Regions from separate parts of the Methylophaga sp. SB9B genome, predicted to be linked through region 2. Evidence: riboswitches for the same ligand, from Rfam matches in the RefSeq annotation. Region 2 holds a riboswitch; the other holds the start of a gene.
What was found. Region 2 has a riboswitch for cobalamin ahead of E8Q33_RS15645 (hypothetical protein). Riboswitches for the same ligand answer to the same signal wherever they lie in the genome.

Region 1: it holds a riboswitch for cobalamin, as region 2 does, so the genes downstream of both, E8Q33_RS06235 (hypothetical protein) here and E8Q33_RS15645 (hypothetical protein) in region 2, are expected to answer to the same signal.

Annotation. Positions count from the first base shown of each region.
Region 1 covers NZ_SSXS01000004.1:183,528-194,270, reverse strand. The annotation lists gene cobT (nicotinate-nucleotide--dimethylbenzimidazole phosphoribosyltransferase) at 1-665, opposite strand, end outside; partial or broken gene cobU (bifunctional adenosylcobinamide kinase/adenosylcobinamide-phosphate guanylyltransferase) at 666-1,183, opposite strand; gene E8Q33_RS06260 (cobyric acid synthase) at 1,176-2,642, opposite strand; gene cobD (threonine-phosphate decarboxylase CobD) at 2,639-3,628, opposite strand; gene cbiB (adenosylcobinamide-phosphate synthase CbiB) at 3,621-4,529, opposite strand; gene bluB (5,6-dimethylbenzimidazole synthase) at 4,526-5,188, opposite strand; gene E8Q33_RS06240 (cobyrinate a,c-diamide synthase) at 5,185-6,477, opposite strand; gene E8Q33_RS06235 (hypothetical protein) at 6,477-7,052, opposite strand; cobalamin riboswitch at 7,107-7,310, opposite strand; cobalamin riboswitch at 7,390-7,585, shown strand; gene E8Q33_RS06230 (TonB-dependent receptor domain-containing protein) at 7,646-9,523, shown strand; gene E8Q33_RS06225 (O-succinylhomoserine sulfhydrylase) at 9,686-10,743, shown strand, end outside.
Region 2 covers NZ_SSXS01000007.1:63,658-74,400, reverse strand. The annotation lists gene E8Q33_RS16025 (NADPH-dependent assimilatory sulfite reductase hemoprotein subunit) at 1-919, shown strand, start outside; gene E8Q33_RS16020 (hypothetical protein) at 916-1,137, shown strand; gene E8Q33_RS16015 (hypothetical protein) at 1,143-1,571, shown strand; gene ettA (energy-dependent translational throttle protein EttA) at 1,710-3,368, opposite strand; gene E8Q33_RS09005 (DUF2149 domain-containing protein) at 3,491-3,790, opposite strand; gene E8Q33_RS09000 (MotA/TolQ/ExbB proton channel family protein) at 3,783-4,229, opposite strand; gene E8Q33_RS16435 (cobaltochelatase subunit CobN) at 4,229-5,677, opposite strand; gene E8Q33_RS16430 (cobaltochelatase subunit CobN) at 5,674-7,761, opposite strand; gene E8Q33_RS15645 (hypothetical protein) at 7,773-8,615, opposite strand; cobalamin riboswitch at 8,716-8,963, opposite strand; gene E8Q33_RS08990 (LemA family protein) at 9,155-9,733, shown strand; gene E8Q33_RS08985 (M48 family metalloprotease) at 9,736-10,743, shown strand, end outside.

The DNA of each region.
Region 1 (10,743 bases), on a different contig from region 2:
AATGCTTCGGCGATAATTTTTGCTTTATGCGAGACGCCTTCAGCATTAAGTCCGGTACCTGGACCGGCCAACTGACTGGCCGGTAGATTCAACATCGCACAGGCCATTGCACTGGCTGCCGTAGTGTTGCCAATTCCCATATCACCGGCAATATAAAGCTGGGTACCGTTCTGCAGACTGCATTCGACATTATGTTGACCAATCAGCATGGCTTGTTGGCATTCTGCTTCGGTCATTGCTGCATGCTGATGAAAGTTAGCCGTACCATTTGCGATTCGTTGATCCTGCACGCCTTTAATCTCTTCCAATTCACTGACAGTGCCAACATTGATCACGTCCAGCGAGGCATCCAAATGTTTTGCTAAAACGCTAATAGCCGCGCCTCCACTAGCGAAATTACGAATCATCGCCGCGGTAACGGATTGTGGATAGGCTGAAATGTTTTCCGCCATCACGCCATGATCAGCAGCATAAACGGTGATATGCACATGGTCAGCTTGTGGACTTGTGCCTTGCAATGCCGCCAGTTGCACTGCTAGTTGTTCGAGGAGGCCTAATGAGCCTGCCGGTTTGGTCAGCTGGCTTTGTCGCGTTAACGCTGCATCTGCAGCATTTTGGTCAATCGTTTTGGCGGGTAATGTTAACCATTGGGTGAAGTCGATCATTCAGTTTCCTTTCAATGCATGCGGCAAACCTGCCACGGTGAGGATGACATTATCCATCAGCACAGCAAGTTGTTGATGCAGGCGGCCGGCCTCATCACAAAATCGTCTGGTCAATTCGCCCATCGGCACTATGCCCATACTGGTTTCATTGCTGACCAGTATGATTTCAGCCTGCAGAGTTGGCAGAGTCTCAAGTAATAGTTGGATTTCGTTAGTTAATAAATTCTCATCATCGGCGAGCAGCAAATTGGTCAGCCATAAGGTCAGGCAATCCACCAAAATACATTTATCTGCATCGTCATGTTGCTGCAATGCAGCGGCAAGATTGAGTGGTACTTCGACAGTAGTCCAATGAGCAGGACGTTGCTGTTGATGCAACGCAATACGTTGTTGCATTTCACTGTCATCCGCGCGGCTGTCGCCACATAGCAGACTGATAATTTGCTGTTGGTTGCTCGTTGTTCGGCCAGTCGGCTTTTACCGGATTTTACGCCGCCGAGGATTAGGGTTTTAGCCATTTGCTGCCTTTAAAATTGCCAGTAGTGCTGTGGTATCCATATGTTGTTCAACCATCTCGGCCAGTCGTTCAATATCCGCTTCACGCAAAGCATGATAATCCGGGCTGCTTACGTTATTCAGTCCAGCCCATTGCAGCAAGGCATCAGAGCTTGTTTGCTGTTCAAACAAACCATGCAGATAGGTGCCTATAATCTGTTGATCTTCACTGATCGCTCCATCTGGACCATGCGACAACTGTAGCAGCGGACGCAATAAGGCTTTGCCTTCACTGACACCGGCATGAATTTCGTAGCCACTGGTAGCAGCATTATTGAGCAATAAATGTCCCTGATTTTGCCGTAATTGTTTCTCGGCATGCAGGGTCGTGTGCATATCCAGTAAACCGAGACCTTTTTTGCAAGTACCAGGCGAACCTTCAAAGCCGGTTGGATCATCAATCTGCTGACCCAGCATTTGAAAACCGCCACAAATCCCCAGCAGTTTGCCCCCGTACCGCAGATGTTTTTGAATCGCTGCAGGCCAGCCTTGTTGTTCCAGCCATTGCAGATCAGCACTAACATGTTTACTGCCCGGCAGAATGATCAAATCAGCTGGCGGTATCGGTGAATCCGGGCCGATAAATTGTAAGTTTACGTTTGGGTGCAGGCGTAATGGATCCAGGTCGGTATGGTTACTGATACGTGGCAGGACCGGCACGATAACGTTCAGCACATTGTCGGCTTTTTCCACCTGCGAAATATTAATCGCATCTTCGGCTTCCAGATGCAGTCCATGCAGATAGGGCAGAACGCCTAGAACCGTTTTGCCAGTGCGTTGTTCCAGCCAGTCCAGACCTGATTGCAATAGGCTTATATCACCACGAAAACGGTTAATCACAAAACCTTTAACACGCTGTTGCTCAGAAGCTGACAGAAGATCCAAAGTACCCACCAGATGGGCAAAGACACCGCCACGATCAATATCTGCAACCAGGATCACAGGACAGTCTACTGCCTCGGCAAAGCCCATATTGGCAATATCGCGATCGCGCAGATTGATTTCTGCCGGTGAGCCAGCACCTTCTACTATCACCACATCATATTGTTTAAGCAGACGGGTATGCGATTCCAGCACGGCGGTCATCGCGGTTTGTTTATAGTCGTGGTAAAACCGCGCATCCATATTGGCAATAGCTTTGCCATGAATAATTACCTGAGCACCGGTATCACTGTTAGGCTTCAGCAAAACCGGATTCATATCGATATGCGGCGGCAGATTGCAGGCCTGAGCCTGAACGGCCTGAGCTCGACCAATTTCACCGCCATCGGCAGTCACAGCACTGTTTAGCGCCATATTCTGTGGTTTGAATGGAGCAACAGAATAATCCTGTTTCACCAGCCAACGACATAACGCCGTCACCAGTGTGCTTTTACCGGCATCAGAGGTAGTGCCCTGAACCATTAATGTTTTAGCCGTCATGTTTGTATGACCTGCTGCAAAGCGGTTTCCAGACGTAACCAGTCCTGTTCAGTTGCTGGTAAGCCAAACCTTAAGGCTGCCGGTCGATCGAATAATCGACAAAGAATACCTTGTTGGGCCAGTTGATGATGAATGCTGACAGCATGAGCGGTTTTAATCCATTGAAATAAGGCGCAGCCGCCGCTTGGTGCTAAATGATATTGACCGAGCAGCTCAGTCAATCGTTGGGCGTGTTGCGGCAGATACTGACGCGATTGCTGTTGCCAGTTTTTATCGGCCAGTGCCTGACTGGCTATCCATCTCGAGGCTGAGGCAATTGACCATGGGCCGGCTTTTTCAGCAAGCTGAGTTAATAAATCAGTGTGGCTCATCACAAAGCCGACTCTTAAACCAGCAAGCCCAAAAAATTTCCCCAATGAACGTAAAACAATCAGTCCCTGCAGAGCTGATTGTGAAGCCAAGCTGCGTTCCGGTGTGATATCAATAAACGCTTCATCAACAATTAACCAGCCACCGCGTTTTTGCAAACGTTCATGCCAGTTCATCAAACGTGTTGTGTCAAATGTTTCACCACTGGGATTATTTGGATGAACCACCACGACGACATCAAACTGTTCAATTTGCTGTTCCAGTTCAAAGCTTTCCAACGCCACTACTTCATGACCTGCCTGCTGCCAGCAATGACGATGTTCTTCATAAGCTGGTGATAGAACGGCGACCCGACAAGCTGCTCTTAAAGTCGGTAACATCTGTATAGCAGCCTGAGAACCGGCAACTGGCAGAATATGCTGGCATTGATAATAAGCTTTAGCCTGGTCAATTAAATCATCTTCATTTTCGGGCAACCTTGTCCAAAGTGCTGCCGGGATGAAATCAGGCACCGGCCAGCCGTTGGGGTTTATACCGGTAGACAGATCCAGCCAGTCATTGGTGGTGATACCATATTGTTTGGCATAGGCGTGAATTCGGCCACCATGATTAAGCATAAATGATCCCCGTAATAATCCCTGTAACGGCAAGCCATAACAGCACACTGTTAGAGACCAATCTTAAAGCACGCCCAATATCGTTTGCTTCAGCCGAATTTGATGTACCAAGCTGTGGACGTTGATGCCATTCACCGTGATAACAAGCGGTTCCACCTAATTGAACATCTAAAGCGCCCGCACCACTTGCCATTACCGGGCCGGCATTTGGGCTGTCCCATAATGGTGCTTGCTGACGCCAGCAGCTCAATGCCTTCCGAGTATTGCCAAGCAGGGCATAACTTAAAGCGGTCAGTCGGGCGGGCACAAAATTTAATACATCATCGAACCGAGCTGCCGTTTTGCCAAAATAGAAAAAGCGTTGAGTTCGATAGCCCCACATGGCATCCAGTGTATTGACCAGACGGTATGCGACTGCTCCGGCTGCACCACCGATAACAAACCAGAAAAGTGTGCCAAAAACCGCATCATTGCCATTTTCCAACACGGATTCAATCGTGGCTTTATTCACATCAATATGCTCTTTATCCCGACTGACAATGCGGCTGGTCAATGTTCTTGCGTGTTCGATATCGCCTTGTTGCATGGCATGCAGGATAGGTCGGGCATGATCAAATAAACTGCGATGACCCAGGCACAGCGTTAATAGCACAACTGAAAACAGACTTCCCCATAGAGGAATCTGGCTTAGCAAATAAGTAACAACAGTAATAGGAACAACACAAATGACCAATGCCAACATGCCAGCAAAAAACTGAACAAATCGATGATGATGGGAGTGATTAAGACGTGCTTCGATTTTATTCCCCAAAGTGCCAAAACCGACCAGAGGATGTAACCGTTTTGGTTCGCCAGCAAACCAGTCAATGATCAAAGCACTGAGCATGATAATAAAGGTCATGTTTTGGTTTTGTTTTCCCAGCGGTTTTCAAAGATAAGCTCATCCAGGGGCTGACGTTGTCGCCAGTTTTCCTGCTCCAGCATGGGCTGTTGGTAAAAATCATCAACATGACCCAGACACAGAATCGCCACCGGGCAGGCACCATCAGGAATCCCCAGTAAATCGGCTAATTTTTTGGGATCAAATAATGAGACCCAGCCCATGCCCAATCCTTCGGCACGTGCAGCCAGCCACATATTCTGAATGGCACACGATACCGAGGCCAGATCCATTTCCGGCAGGGTGCGGCGACCAAAAATATGCGACTCACGTTTATCCATCAACGAAACAACCAACACTTCAGCGCAATCCTTGATGCCTTCGACTTTCAGCTGCAGAAATTCCGTTTCGCGTTCACCCAACGCCTTGGCAGTCAGAACTCTCTCGTTTTCAACGAGTTGATGAATAGCGTTGCGTATGGCGTTATCGGTAATCCGAATCATCCGCCAAGGCTGCATCAGTCCTACACTGGGAGCCTGCCAGGCTGCTTGAAATAATCGCTGCAGAATATCCTGATCGATGGGATCAGCAATAAAATGGCGCATATCCCGACGCTCACCAATAGCGCGATAAACCGCCTCACGATCCTGCTCATTAAAACGGTATTTATCCTGACTCATGAGGTAAACCAGCGAGCAATAAGTCCGGGGGAAGACTGGAAATAAAAGTGGATATAGCTGGCGGTCAGCCGTTGTTGCTGAAACACGGCTTCAGAGACTTTATTGCCATTCGGGCATTCAGCATAGACGATAGCGTCGGGTTGATTTTCCAACAATGAATGGTGGTAGGTGTGACCACGTAAAGTGTGGTTATCAATAGTGACTTGTTGCAGAGCCAAGGCTGTCAGTCTGGTTTGTAGTTTGGCATCAGCGGCAAGCACGCCACACATTTCAGCTTGTTGGCCATGCTTATCGGTTAATGTACGGCATAAATACAGCATGCCACCACATTCAGCCACAACAGGTTTATTGGCATTAATGTGTTCACATATCGCCTGACGCATCGACATATTTTGGCTGAGTGTTTCCAGATGCAGTTCAGGGTAACCACCGGGCAGATAAAGACTATCCACTTCAGGAAGTTTTGAGTCAGTCAATGGCGAGAAAAATACCAGCTTAGCGCCCATTGCGGTTAAACAATCCAGATTAGCCTGGTAAATAAAGGCAAATGCTGCATCCTTAGCCACGCCGATGCGAAGATCTTTTAATAATGGGGGTAAAGCTTCAACAGGTTCGCAGTCTAGTTTGATTTGCGGCAAAACAAATTCGGGATTGAGCTGAATGCTATCTGCCAGTTTGTCCAGACGCTCACTCAAATCAGTGAGTTCATCAGCCTGAACCAAACCCAGATAACGGCTGGGCAAACTCTCAGTTTGGCGAGGCATAGTAGCAAGGCAGGGCAGATCTTCTGGTAAAGCGGATGTCAGCATTTCAGTATGTCTGGCACTGCCCACACGATTGGCCAGAACGCCAGCCAAAGTCACATCCTGACGAAAGTTGGCTAAGCCGAACGCTAAAGCGGCGAATGTTTGTGCCATGGCACTGGCATCTATGACTGCTAAAACCGGGATTCCCAGAATGGCAGCCAGATCAGCTGTAGAAGGCGAACCATCAAACAAACCCATCACGCCTTCAATCAGAATAATATCTGCCTGTTTGGCGGCGTTGGCAATCAATTGTCTGGAGTGAGTTTCACCGACCATCCATAAATCAACTTGATAAACCGGATGGCCGGAGGCAAATGACAAGATCATTGGGTCCAGAAAGTCTGGACCCACTTTGAAAATTCGGACCTGTTTACCCTGACGTCGATAATGCCACGCCAAGGTCGCGGTAATAGTTGTTTTACCTTGACCTGAGGCGGGGGCAGCAATAATCAACGCAGCGCAGGTTTGCGGCTGCTTTGACATTAACGTAGCTGATTACTGCGCTGGCTCAAATTCGCAAAACGGAAGCTGATATGAATTACCGCGGCAGCAGCAATGTAAAAGCTTAATTTACTCAGGTTACCAGGATAGGACTGGACGAACCGGGTCAGATATTCAGCCATGGTTGGATCGACATAACGACCTGAAAACCAGTAAAAACCGCCGCCACTGAACAGGCCGGCAACTGCGGTAACCGTCACCAGCGTCATCGCCAGCGTAAACAGAGCCGTCCAGTTAAATTGGTATTTTGATTGAAACCAGCGACCTGCCAGCCACAAACTGCCATATGCGGGTAACATAAAGCCATAGGCGGGGGAGACACAGAAATTACTGGCACCGCCTATGTAAACCGACATTAAATCCAGCACTACAGCCAGACCTAAAAAAGCCGGAAACCACAATTTTGAGGCCAGATAAAATCCGGCGAGCAGAAATACTGCCCATGATGCGCTAGGTAAAACGTTGATATCGGCAAAATGATGACCACGAGTCATCACCATTAATAAGGCAAGAAGCGCAGCCACGATCAGTTGCTGACGTTGAGACAATAACGACATTGAGATTCTCCGATGTGCTCACCCGCACAACTTGGTTAATAGCATTTTCGGTCAACAGACCAGGATATTTCAGGCCGGTCTCCGGACTCATAAGCGGTACTATCACCAGCTGAACACCTTCCCGTAATTGATACAGTGGCGTAACGTTCAACCTGAACTTATTTACCGTTGCGGGGGCAGTGTCGGGTTTATCCAAAGTTTGGCTGCACCGACTTCCCGTTTCATCACTTTCGCGACACCTGAAACTGCCGACAGAATAAGGATTAGCAAGCTATATTGTCAATTTGGAAATCATTTATTGCCCTTATCAGGTTTGACGATAAGCCATGGGAGATTTAAGATGCGCGCCTCTTCAGGTGCTTTGATACCCATCAGAGTTAAACGGGAAGTTGGTGCAAAACCAACACTGCCCCCGCAACGGTAAACGTTGAAAATGCATCCAATCAGCCACTGCGATTAATCGTGGGAAGGCGGGTGTACTGGCGCAAGCCACAACGTGAGTCCGGAGACCGGCCTGAAGTTCATCACAACCAAATCGTGTTGTGTGACTTTATTAACCTGGATCGCGGGTGAGCGTATCCCTAGGAGACAATATGAAACCTTCAACAAAGGCTATGCCTTTGCGTGTCTGTGCACGTTTGACATTGGCTGCACTGGCAACTTCCACCTTTTCTGTTTCAGCTTTTGCTGAACAGGAATCCCTTGACGCAATAACCATCACAGCAAACCGTATGCCCACGGAAAATGCGTTGGCACCCAATACCGTTATTACCCGTGCAGATATTGATCGTTTGCAGATTTTGGATTTGCCTACACTTTTATCCAGAACACCCGGTATCGACATGGTCCAAAATGGTGGATTGGGTAAAGGAACCAGCCTATACATGCGCGGTACCGCCAGTGATCATGTTTTGGTTTTAGTTGATGGTGTTAAATGGCAATCTGCTACTTCAGGCGGAACATCACTACAGGATTTCCCTGTTGAACAGATAGAACGAATTGAGATCGTTCGTGGCCCACGGTCGGGAATTTATGGTTCAGAAGCGATCGGCGGTGTTATTCAGATTTTTACTAAGCAAGGCAGATCTGGTGAAACTAAACCATATTTTTCATTAGCTACAGGCAGCAAAAACACTCAAAAAGCCACGGCGGGAGTGAGTGGTGGAAATGAAAAAACTCGTTATAACCTGGGATATAGTTACTTAACAACAAATGGCATTGACGCACAGGACACATTGGATAACCCCGTTAGAACGTATGCGACACCTGATCATGATGGGTATCGAAATAGCAGTTTATCGTTGAAAGTTGATCATAATGTTAGCGATAGCTGGTCTGTTGGGGCAAATATATTGCGGGCAAACAGCTATAACGAATACGACAATGGTTCTTTTGTTCGTAACACCAATATTCTTCAAGACCCTATTCATAGCAAAAACATTCAACAAATTCTTGGTGTAAATAGCTCACTGGTGATTAACGATCTGTGGTCTATGCGTTTTATGTTGGGCGAATCGTGGGATCGTTTTCAAAGCGTCAAAGTGGGTGTAAATGAATCGAAATTCAATACCCGGAATCGTTCTGCAAGTTGGATAAACACTCTGAGTCTTAGTGAAACTCAACAGCTTAATATCGGTTTTGATTATGATCATGACCGGGTCGAAAGCTCTAATGAGTATGCGGAAAAGTCTCGTGATAACAAAGCTGCCTTCGTAAGCTGGCAAGCCAGTGCAGGTCGACACGAGTGGCTCTTGAGTGTGCGCCATGATGATAACGAGGCGTTTGGTCATCGTAATACTGGAACAGCCGATTATGGATATTGGTTAAATGACGAATTACGAATCTCATTAAATGCTGGTACAGGATTTCAAACACCAACGTTTAATGATCTTTATTGGCCAGGTGCAGGCAATCTGGATATTCTTCCGGAAAAATCGAAATCTTATGGGGTTGGTTTGACTGGGAGTCCAGCCTGGGGGAAATGGGCTGTTAACGCTTATCAGAATGAAGTAAGAGATTTAATAGAATGGGCAGCGACTCCTTCAGGATTATTTCAACCTTCTAATGTGTCAGAGGCTAAAATTAAAGGCCTAGAGTTCGAATTGAATACAACAGTAGCAGAATGGCTTTTGTCATTTGATGCATCTTTTGTTAAGCCAGAAGATGAAGAAACTGGAAATGTGTTGCAAAGAAGGGCAAAACGTATTGCCAATTTTCATGCTGATCGCCAATGGAATAAATGGTCTACAGGCGCAAGCTGGAAGTTAAGAGGTGAAAGTTATAGTGATAAAGATAATGACATTAAACTCAGTGGCTTTGGCTTATTAGATCTTCGTATCGCTTACGATATTGATACTGACTGGAAAGTGCGTTTAACAGGACAAAATATATTGAACAAGGATTATCAAACTATCGATAGATACTATAGCTGGGGCAGAACAGTTATGTTATCTGTTCATTATCAACCTTAATTTTGTTACGAAAAATGCTCAGTCGTTATCGACTGAGCATTCCTTTTTGATATTTCTAACTTATACCTATTCAAAAGCCCAAATCCTTTAAGGATAAAGCTGGTCAGCAGTTAGGCTAATCTTTTAGAATGGCAGGATTTTCCAGCTATATTCAGAGTTGTCATGACAGATCTCAAAGACCAGGGTTTTGCCACCCGAGCTATTCGTGCAGGACATGTAAGAACCCCTGAGGGTGAACATTCCGAACCGATTTTCCCTACTTCCAGCTTTGTGTTTGATAGTGCAGAGCAGGCGGCAGCTCGTTTTGGGGGCGATGAACCTGGCAATATCTATTCACGTTTTACTAATCCAACCGTACGCACTTTTGAACAACGCCTAGCATCGCTGGAGCAGGGTGAGTCATGCGTGGCAACCGCTTCAGGCATGTCTGCCATTCTGGCTACTTTTATGGGGTTGTGCGCTGCTGGTGATCATATTGTTTCGTCACGCAGTGTGTTTGGCACCACTCGAGTTTTGTTTGATAAATATCTCAGCAAGTTCGGTTTGCAAACAGATTATGTTCCGTTAACCGATTTGGCAGCCTGGGAAGCTGCTATCAAGCCCAATACCAAAGCGTTATTTCTGGAAACACCTTCCAATCCACTTAATGAGATTGCCGATTTGGTGGCGTTATCAGCCTTAGCCAAAAAACATGATTGTTTGTTAATCGTTGATAACTGTTTCTGTACACCAGCTTTACAACAGCCTTTATTGCTTGGTGCGGATATCGTCATTCACTCAGCTACCAAATACATTGATGGGCAGGGGCGTTGTGTAGGCGGTGCGGTTGTCGGTGATGCAAAACGAGTCGGTGAAGATGTGTATGGTTTCTTGCGCACTGCGGGTCCGACCATGAGTGCCTTCAATGCCTGGACTTTTCTGAAAGGTCTTGAAACATTAGATTTACGCATGAAAGCGCATTCAGTCAATGCCAACCATCTGGCACACTGGTTACAACAGCAGAAAATGGTTACTCAGGTGTTTTATGCCGGGCTCGAGTCGCATCCAGGACATCAGCTGGCTAAACAGCAACAATCTGACTTTGGGGGCATTATTGCGTTTGAAGTGGAAGGCGGGCAGCAGGCAGCCTGGAAATTAATTAACGCCACACAGTTTATATCGATTACTGCCAATCTGGGTGATACCAAAACAACTATCACCCATCCGGCCACTACGACTCA
Region 2 (10,743 bases):
ATTCCATGGCAGTTACATGCAGGACCATCGTGATCTGCGTGATGAACGCCGTCGTCAAAAACTTGAACCGTTATATTCATTTATGGTTCGGCTGCGTATTGCCGGAGGTGTGGTGACTCCACAGCAATGGCTGGGACTCGATGCAATAGCTGATGATTGCTCCAATGGCACGTTACGTATTACCACACGCCAGACTTTTCAGTATCACGAGGTTTTGAAAAAAGATCTGCGTTCATTAATGCAGCAAGTCAATGCATTAGGTTTGGATACCAAAGGTGCCTGCGGTGATGTTAACCGGAATGTGGTGACCAACGTCAATCCGCATCAATCTTCGGTGCATGCCGAAGTTCATAAGATCTCCCAGGCCATAAGTGATCATTTGTGCTGGCAGTCTGGTGCCTATGCCGAGATTTGGCTGGGTGAACAATGTGTCTATCAACCGGGAAAATCCGAAGAGCCGTTTTATGGTGATCGCTATTTACCCCGTAAATTTAAAATCGGTATCGCCATTCCACCTGAAAACGACAGCGATGTATTGGCCAACGATATTGCGTTAATTGCCATTATCGAAAACGATGAATTAGTTGGATTCAATGTCGCCGTCGGTGGCGGCATGGGCATGACCTACGGTGAAACGGCAACTTTCCCACGCTTAGCCACCATGGCCGGTTTTGTGCCAAAAGACCAGATTGTCAAAGCCTGCGAAACCATTGCCGCCATTCAACGTGACTTTGGTGACCGTAGTGTCAGGGCGCATGCCCGCTTTAAGTACACCATTGATGATCATGGTATTGACTGGTTTAACGAAAAATTTACCGAATACCAAGGTGAGGCAATGACAGTTGCCAGACCCTTTGAGTTAGTACGCAATGGCGATCGGTTTGGCTGGATCCAGGGTGAAGATGGCAATGGCATCTGACCTTATACATTTATAGTGGCCGTGTTGCGGATACTGAAGCACTGCAATTACGTACCGCACTTCGGGAAATCGCCAAAGTTCATACCGGCGAGTTTCGCATGACCTGTAATCAGAACCTGATTATTGCCAATATCAGTCCTGAGCAGAAACCGGTTATTGAACAGTTGGTCGAACAATATCAACTTGATATCGGCGAACGCGTCCGGCATTACGTTTAAATGCCATGGCCTGTGTTGCATTACCTACTTGTGCTTTAGCGATGGCTGAATCAGAACGTTATTTACCAACGTTTCTCAGTAAGCTGGAACAAATAATGAGTGATGTTGGTTTGCCGGAAGAACTGATTAATATCCGTATTACTGGTTGCCCCAATGGTTGTGCCAGACCTTACTTGGGTGAAATAGCCTTAACCGGGAAAGCAGTCGGGCGTTATAACCTGAACCTGGGGGCGGATTTCAGTGGTCAGCGATTAAATCGTCTGTATCTGGAAAATGTGGATGAAACTACCATTCTGAATACGCTGAAACCAATGATCGAACAGTTTGCTGCTGAACGTGAGCAAGACGAGCATTTTGGCGACTTTCTAATCCGTGTCGGCATTCTGGGCGCCGAACGGACACCTGAGATGATGCATAAGCCTTTGGTAGATTGAAATCTAACCAAAGAGATTTTTATCCGTAGATTTCGCAGATTTTTGTTAGACGTGGGTTGTGTCGGGTTACGCTAGGCTAACCCGACCTACCCATGAAAAATGACTTATTTAATTTTTCTATGTGGTTAATAATTGAAACTAATTCATCCGGCGGTATTTGATACGTTCCGGCTGATGATCCTTGCCGAAGCGTTTACGGTAATCTTCGGCATAATCGCTGTAATTACCTTCAAAGAACACCACGCTGGAATCGCCTTCATAGGCAATCATATGGGTACATACCCGATCTAAAAACCAGCGATCATGCGAAATCACCACCGCAGAACCCGGGAAGGCCAAAATGGCTTCTTCCAATGCCCGCAGAGTTTCAACGTCCAGATCATTGGTCGGTTCGTCGAGTAATAAAACGTTGCCGCCTTCTTTAAGCAGTTTGGCCATATGCAGACGGTTACGCTCACCACCGGATAAATCCTTAACGAATTTTTGCTGATCCGAGCCTTTGAAATTGAAGCGGCCACAGTAGGCACGAGAAGGGGTTTGATAGTTACCGACAGTAATCATATCCGCACCATCTGCAATTTCTTCAAACACGGTTTTCTTGCCATCCAGTTCACGTGACTGGTTCACATAAGCCAGTTGCACGGTGCTGCCGATTTCGATTTCACCTGAGTCGGGTTTTTCTTCACCAGTAATCATGCGGAACAAGGTGGATTTACCCGCACCGTTAGGACCGATAATGCCGACGATTGCACCAGGTGGAATCGTCAGACTAAGGTTTTCAAACAGTAATTTGTCACCATAGGATTTAGTGACGTTGTGCAGTTCAATGACCTTATCACCTAAACGTGGGCCAGGTGGAATATAGATTTCCTGAGTTTCATTACGCTTTTGAAATTCTTTTGAATTCATTTCTTCAAACTGTTTCAAACGCGCTTTGGATTTTGCCTGACGTCCTTTGGCACCTTGGCGAACCCACTCCAGTTCAGCCTGAATGGCTTTATTGTGCGAGGCTTCCTGTTTGGATTCCTGCGCCAGACGTTGATCTTTCTGTTCCAGCCAGGAAGAGTAGTTGCCTTCATAAGGAATACCGCGTCCACGATCCAATTCCAGAATCCAGCCAGCGGCATTATCGAGGAAATATCGATCATGGGTAATGGCAACAACCGTACCTGGGTATTCCTGCAGGAATCGTTCAATCCAGGCAATGGATTCGGCATCGAGATGGTTGGTCGGCTCGTCGAGCAATAACATATCCGGGTTATCCAGCAATAACCGGCATAACGCCACACGACGACGTTCACCACCAGATAACACTGCTACTTTGGCATCCCAGGGTGGCAGACGTAAGGCATCGGCTGCACGTTCCAGAGCATTGTCCAGATTATGACCATCTTTTGCGGTGATCAGATTTTCCAGTTCAGCTTGTTTTTTGGCTAAAGCGTCAAAGTCAGCATCGGGTTCAGCGTAAGCGGCATAAATTGCATCCAGTTCATCCAGGGCAGCTTTGACATCTGAAACTGATTCTTCAATGATTTCACGAACGGTTTTGCTGTCATCCAGCTGAGGTTCCTGTGGCAGATAACCGACCTTCATATTCGGCATCGGTCTGGCTTCGCCAATATAATCCTTATCTTCACCGGCCATAATGCGAAGCAGGGTGGATTTACCTGAACCATTTAAACCCAATACACCGATTTTGGCGCCGGGGAAAAAGGACAGGGAAATATCTTTTAATATTTCGCGTTTGGGCGGCACGATTTTGCCAACGCGGTTCATGCTGTATACGTATTGAGCCATTTTAAAATCCAATAAAACAGGAGTTCAGTAGAAGCGGTGATTCTACCTGAAATTACTTTTGGTTTGGCGGGCTGAGCGAAAATCTTTTGTTTAGATTCTAAAAGATCAACAACCCAAAAAAATCACTCACCAATTAAAATCAGCTTGCCGGTTTGGGGATCACGATATACCTGACCAACCGCTTCATAGCCACTGCCATCCTGCATCTGTTGCTGCATATTGTCGGGCAGTTTTGGCAGTTCTTTACCGAGAGTGATCTCCTGCGGCTGTACTTCAAAGTGATCCTGTAAATCAGTGCTGAACGCGACCAGTGCTGCGATTAGCCCACAGGCAAATACCAGCACAATATCAATCAGATTGGCTAATGGACCCAATGGATCTTCATCGGTATCCAGAAATGAACTACGCCGCCATTTATCCATTTTGCTGTTCCAACTGAGTTAAAGCCGCGTCATACCAACGCCGACGCATACGGCCAATAACAAAGCCGATCATGCCAGCCAATAAACCAATAACCGTGGTATCAAACGCCACTGTCATCGCCGTTGTCAGAATGCTTAGTTGTCCTTCGCCTAATGCGGCAAGACCTGGACCTAGAGGAATCAATGTCCCCATCAAGCCAAGCATTGGTGCTAGACGAGTAATAAAATCTGCTCGTTCAATCCGACGTTTGCCAAGTGCAATGAGCGATGCACTGTCCAGTTGTTTTGTCAGACGGGCAATTCCCCAAAAACGCTCGCCAATGGCGATACCGGTTTCATATACAGCCAGCCCGACAAAAAACAATAAAGCCCAGACCACCGGGGTTAATAACAGTCCGGTCAGCTGGTGCATCAATTCCAGTGAAAAGTGTGGATACATTACATAGCTCCTTTACGACCACGCCATAAACCGGCTGCGACAATTACTGATAATGCCAGTAACGTCCATAACCAAAGCAGATTTTTATCGTTCGAGTTTGAGTCAGCACCTTGATCAACTTTATCGTTTTGCTGGCTATCATCCTGATTTAACTGTAATTCCTGGATATGCGTCGGTGACGATTCGAGCTCTGAAGTTTGCATGCGACTACGTGCCAATACGGCTTCCAAGGCTTCAGCCGTATCCGCATCAAGCTGTGATTTCACAAAATCATACATTGGATGATTGGCATGGGTATGACCACTGCCGGGAATGCCTTTTTTAATAATATTGGCAGCAAACTGTTCGGCTAATTGTTTTTGCGTTGCCAGATCGGCATCCCAGAAGCCTTTATCAATGGCAACCAACATCACGGCTAAAATATTGGTTTGCACATGTTGCTGATGGCTATTACTGAGAAATTCATCCAATCCCAATTGCAGGCTGTCATCTACATACACCGCTTTAACTTCTTCCCAGACCTGATCGGTAATGATCTCTGGGCTGGTCACCTGCCAACCCCAAAGATATTCAATAAATTCACTGCCCATGGTGCGGGCACCGGCATAGCCTTCATTCATCAACGGTTTAATCCATTGTGGATTCAGATAACGAGCACGCAATTCACTGAGCAGAGCTTGTGGCAGATTATCGATTCGCAGGTTATCGTCATTACTGTGATTAATCACCGCGCTGCCAGGTTGCTGGCCACTGACTGTTTCCACCGCCAGATTAAAACCGCCGAGATAATCAAATGCATCATTGTTATCCATCAGACCGTACAGATTACTGGCCCGTCCCAGAAAAGTCTGTGAAACCCCGGCAAGTTGCTGTTTGAACAAGTCTGGTTGCGATTCACCCTGCAGACCACTGCCATAGGCATGAGCCATACGTTTGATAAACACATCGGCCAGTTCACTGCGATCCTCCCAGGCCGAAGATCGTTCAACCAGACGATTAATGCCAGCACCATAAGATCCTGGTGCGATGCCAAATACACGAAGGCTGGTTTCACGACCTAATTGTGCCGGATCGAGATCCGGTTGCTGTGCCAAACGTTGTCTGGCTTCATTAACCCAATTTGATGCCACCAGATTTTTATTCAAAGCTTCCTCGCCACCTTGTTGCCATTCGCCTAACGGTTGCAGAGCTGCTTTAAGCGCAATGGCCAGAGCAGGGTAATCACGAATAATCAGATCACGACTGGCATCCAATGCCAACAAGCTGGCTTTATCGAGCAATACCAGATGTTCCCCATATAAATCCCTGAATAGACCTGAGGTGGTAAACAGCACGTCCAGCCGCTGCGGTTGTTCCTCATTTAATGGCAGACGCTCAAGACCTTTGATAATGCCCCGGCTATTCCATATCGGGCGGACACCCAGCAGCTTCATGCCAAAAGCAATCATTGCACCTTCATCACGCACCGAATCAGAGGCCCAGAGAATGACGCCTTGTTTATTGCGATCGCCAACTTCATGACCTTCAATATTGCCTTTTTCGCCAGCCAATACCGGCGCAGCCAGTTGCTGACCAATATCAAAACCCACACGGGTCGCAGTAAACTGCCATCCAACGCATAAAAATTTCGCCCGGTGGGCAGTGCATCGGGTGTGCGGATCGGATCATTGCCTTTACCTGGTGAGATAAATCGCCCATTCAGACCATTCAGTAAGGCGTCAATTTCAGCAGCAGGAGATATTTGTAATCTCTGATATATCTCATTGCGTTGTTGTTCGCTGGGCTCGGATTTATCCAGCATTGAATTCATCATGGTATCCAGACCTTCAGCTGACCAGTCACGACCAAATACATGCAATCCCAATGGCATAAAGGTTTCCTGAAAATGCGTCAGATAATGACCGACTTCATGCAGCAGAAAATCATCATCAATTTCTTCAAAACCAGCGCCACGAACTTGCAGCTCTTCATCCATGCTGGCAATTAATTCATCACGCAGACCCATGGTTTCGATTTGCTCACGTAAGGTGACAATAGCGCGATCCCGGGTGGCTTTGTCTGAAGCGGCTTCAGCGCTTTCAATCAATTGACGTAGTTGCAGCAAATCGTCATACAATTCAGTAACGGCGAGCGGGGGAGTCAAATGATCAATGATAACCGCCTGACCACGCCGTTTAGCCTGGATGCCTTCCCCGACGCCATCGACTATATACGGATAAAGACCTGGCACATCCCCAGCGATAATAGTGGGGTAATCATCCTCACCAAGACCGACAGCGCGTTTGGGCAAAAACTCATAGGTGGAATGTCGACCAACATGCACCATCGCATCAGCGTTAAATTGCGACTGGATAAAATGATAAAAAGCGAGATATTGATGTGGCGGCGGGAAGGACATATTGGCATGCAATAGTTCCTCGTGGATCTCCCAGCCACGTGGTGGTTGAGGGCCGATAAACACATTGCCAAATTGCACACCGGGCATCAGTAGTTGATTATCCCAGACCATCACTTTGCCGGGGATTTCACCCCAGCCACGAATACCCTCGATCTGCATTTCCAACAGGGCATTATGCAATGATTCGTTATGTTGCCAGTCAGGCTTTTTACCTTGAGCAGCTGCATCGATGATCTGCTGATAATCCTGTTCCAGCTGAGTTAATAAATCCAATGCCCGACTGCGACCGGGGTGACGCAAACCATCCAGCGCATGATGAATATCCGTAGAGGTCTGCTGCATAAATGCTGACAGTAACTGCAGCTGAGACTGCCGAATGGTTACATTTTCCAATGCCAGCGCCTGCTCAATGGCATCACGCATCCGCTGCTGTAATACTGCCAAAGGACCATCAATCATTTCAGCCTGAACAGTTGCCGGTAACTGTTTGAACCAGCGTTGATAATCATCCGCTGTCATGGTGTTGGCGACCTTGGACATCGCAGATAAAGCCTCAGCGTCTTCAGGTAAATTCACCCCTTGAAATTGCAGCAAATCAAGCAAAGCCTCAGCGTCTTTGGGTAATTCACCGGTCTGATAACCTGCATCTTTAAGACCATGTAATATTTCCAGCAGACTTTCAGGCACATTCAGATTATCAGCACCAATATTATGTCTGCCCGGTGGATGGTTGTAATACACAATGGCGACACGTTTATCAGCGTTGTCTTTTTGTTGCAGATCCAGCCAGCGTTGCATGCGCTGTGCCTGACGATTTATTTGTGCCGCAATAGGCAGGCTTTGAGTCAGCTGGGCCCCGGTTTGTTTATCGATTTTTGCAGGTTCGGTCAAAGCCAGAATCTGTGGCTGACTGACACCTTGCAACTCAGGCATGGCAATCCGGTAATGAATGGAATCACGCGGAATGCCTTGTGCAGATAAGGCATAATCCGCCTCACTCAATTCATTCAGCCGAACGCTTTTTAATACCGGAACATTCAGTTCAGTAAATAATTGTTCAACCTGCTCACGACCATCACCGCCACCAATCACAAAATCCTGTAAAGAAACGATTCCCCATGGTGTGATTGGCAAAGATTCATTCATTACCTTTTTAATAGTCTGAATCGCATCAACACTGGTTCACCCCAGGCGGCCAATACCGATACACATTGGCTATTAAGCGCCTGACAATACTGTTGATGCAATTGCCATTCGCCCGTTAAATCACCGGTATCATGATCGAGCAACCAGACAACAGGCTGTGAGCCATCCAGTTGTTTCGCTAGTTCATCATGGGTTAACCAGTGAGTTTTATCGTCGTTATGCAAAGCAAAGCGTAAAGCCCCAATAGGTTGTAATTCAGTTTTTATATTGCCATCGCTTAGCAACATTTCCAGCAGACTACGTGAATTCTCTGTCGAACGATTTACCCAATAGGCGCGTGCCTGCAACCAGTTAACATACTCCGGATAGTTGGCTTGCAGAGCCTTTAAGTCATCTGCTGAACTTAAGGATGTTTTGTCGCTAAGTACTTGTTCAGGAATAGATTGCGTAAGTGGAACACTGTTTAATGCCGTGAGTCGCTGATCACTATGTAAAACATAGCGTTTTTGTGTAGTGCTGTATTGACGTGCCAGTAAACGCTCAACCGGATCACCAAATACGCCAACCATTAATAAGCTGCCGCTGCTATCGATTAATTTCTGCAACTCATTGTCATTTAAAGCATTAAGCTGACTGACAGTACGGATTTGAATGTCTGCATCGGGATGTTGCTGTAATAACTGATGTGCTCCAGAGACCAACGTCGGGGCAGAACGATCTGAAACAATAACCGTCACGTTGCGATCACTGGCATAAACAGCAGATGCCAATAGAGAAAACAACAGAGCAAACAAAGAAACGGGTCGAAAAAGACTCGTGTGAGAATTAAATTTATGAAACATAAGACATCCTGCCGCAGCAAAAGCAGCTACCAGTTAGGTAAATAGCGGGCAGGGGGACAGTATGGGTGTAATCTCGGAAACGTTCAGGCACCCCGCCACGACTCCTTAGTTAGCTTCGGGCCGGTCTCCGGACTTACAGCTTAGCCATAAATGGCGGCATTTCTCGTCTTCCCATACTGTTTAAGTACAGTGACTGTCGATCTATCAAGCAGATAGCGACCAGAGCAATGAAATAACTGTTTACCGTTGCGGGGGCAGTACAGGAATAACCAAATCATTGGGTCACCTGTTTCCCGTTTAACCTTTATCACATGTTGTAATAAAGGCACCTGAAACTGCCAGCGATAATACAGACAATGGTAATCAGTCAAACCAGGCGATATTGGTAGTAATACATTAATGAGACTGATCGTGACATTGAGATAGTATTTTGCTGAACGTTAATGGCCCTTAGCTTTCATAGTCAGTAAGCTGTTTGATACTGTGGGTTATCTAAATTGATAACCAATCATTACGTTAAATTAAAAAAGGAGAGAAATATGGAATGGGTATTACTGGCCATCGTGGGGCTACTGATTTTATATGTCATCATTGAATACAATAAATTAGTCCGGCATCGCAATATTTTTCAGAATGCATTCAAACAGATAGACGTAATGCTTAAACAACGTCATGACATGATTCCGCAGTTAGTCAACACCGTTAAAGGCTATGCCAAACATGAGCAGGAAACCCTGACGGGTGTCATTGAAGCCCGTAATCAGGCAGAAAAAATGCGCGGCCAAATTGACTCGGGCGATGCCACATCCATGCTGGCACTTGGACAGGCAGAAGGGTTATTGGGTAAAGCGATGGGCGGTATTTTTGCTTTATCAGAAGCGTATCCAGATCTGAAAGCCGATGGTGCTTTCCGTGATTTGATGGAGCAGTTGACCAGTATTGAAAACAAAGTCGCAGCATCACGGCGTGGCTATAACAATACCGTACTTGAATATAACAATGTGCTGGAAACCTTTCCAACCAATATTCTGGCGAATATGTTCAGTTTTACGCGTGCATCAGAGCTGGATTTTGATGACCGTGAAGCTATTCAGAATGTGCCAAAGGTTGAGTTTTAATCATGGCTGAAATGAGCAGCTATCAATTAGGCGCCAATGCTCGAAAACAAAGTCGGCTGATGATGGCAATGTTTATCTTTTCAGTTGCCTTAATTGCCACTGTAATTGCTGCCCTGGCATCGGTCAGGTTGCCATCTGAAACCATGAATCAGTCCGCACAGGTCATCGTGGACTGGTATTTATTTGGCTGGGTTGCAGCTGGCGTAGCGACGGTGATTGTCTTAACGTCTGTTTGGAAAATGCTCAGCATGGGCGGTGACGGAGTAAAAGTTGCTCAAAGCCTGGGGGCAACCGACGTAAATGATGAAACCAATGATCCGTTAATTACCCGTTATAAAAATATCGTTGAAGAAGTCGCTCTGGGTGCCAGCATGCCAGCACCGCATATTTTTGTGCTGGAAAATGAAGCTGGGATCAACGCTTTTGCAGCAGGCAGTTCACCCGATAAATCCGCTATTGCTGTTACTCGTGGCGCTTTAAAAATATTGACTCGTGATGAACTTGCAGCGGTAGTTGCCCACGAATTTGCCCATATCCGCAATCTCGATATGCGGCTTAATCTGCGGGTGATCGGCCTAATTCATGGATTGATGGCTTTATATGTATTGGGACGGATTCTGATGCATTCCGGAGGTCGCGGCGGCAAAAATGGGGGAGCCCAGTTAGCGTTGATTGGTATTGCACTGATCCTGTTGGGATTATTAGGTGCATTTATGGGTAAGGTCATGCAGGCAGCAATTTCTCGTCAACGTGAATATCTGGCCGATGCAGACGCCACGCGCTTTACCAGTGATCCTGACTCTCTAGCTGGCGCTCTGAAAAAGATAGGCAGTCTGAGTCAGAAAGGCGCTAATGCAACCGTACATGATGAGTTGGAAGAGGCCAGACATATGATGTTTGCTGAACTTTCAAACAAAATGTCCGGATTACTCTCCACCCATCCGCCTTTGGTCAAACGTATACAAGCCTTGGATCCTAGTTTTGACCCGGAAATTCAAGGTTGGCCGACA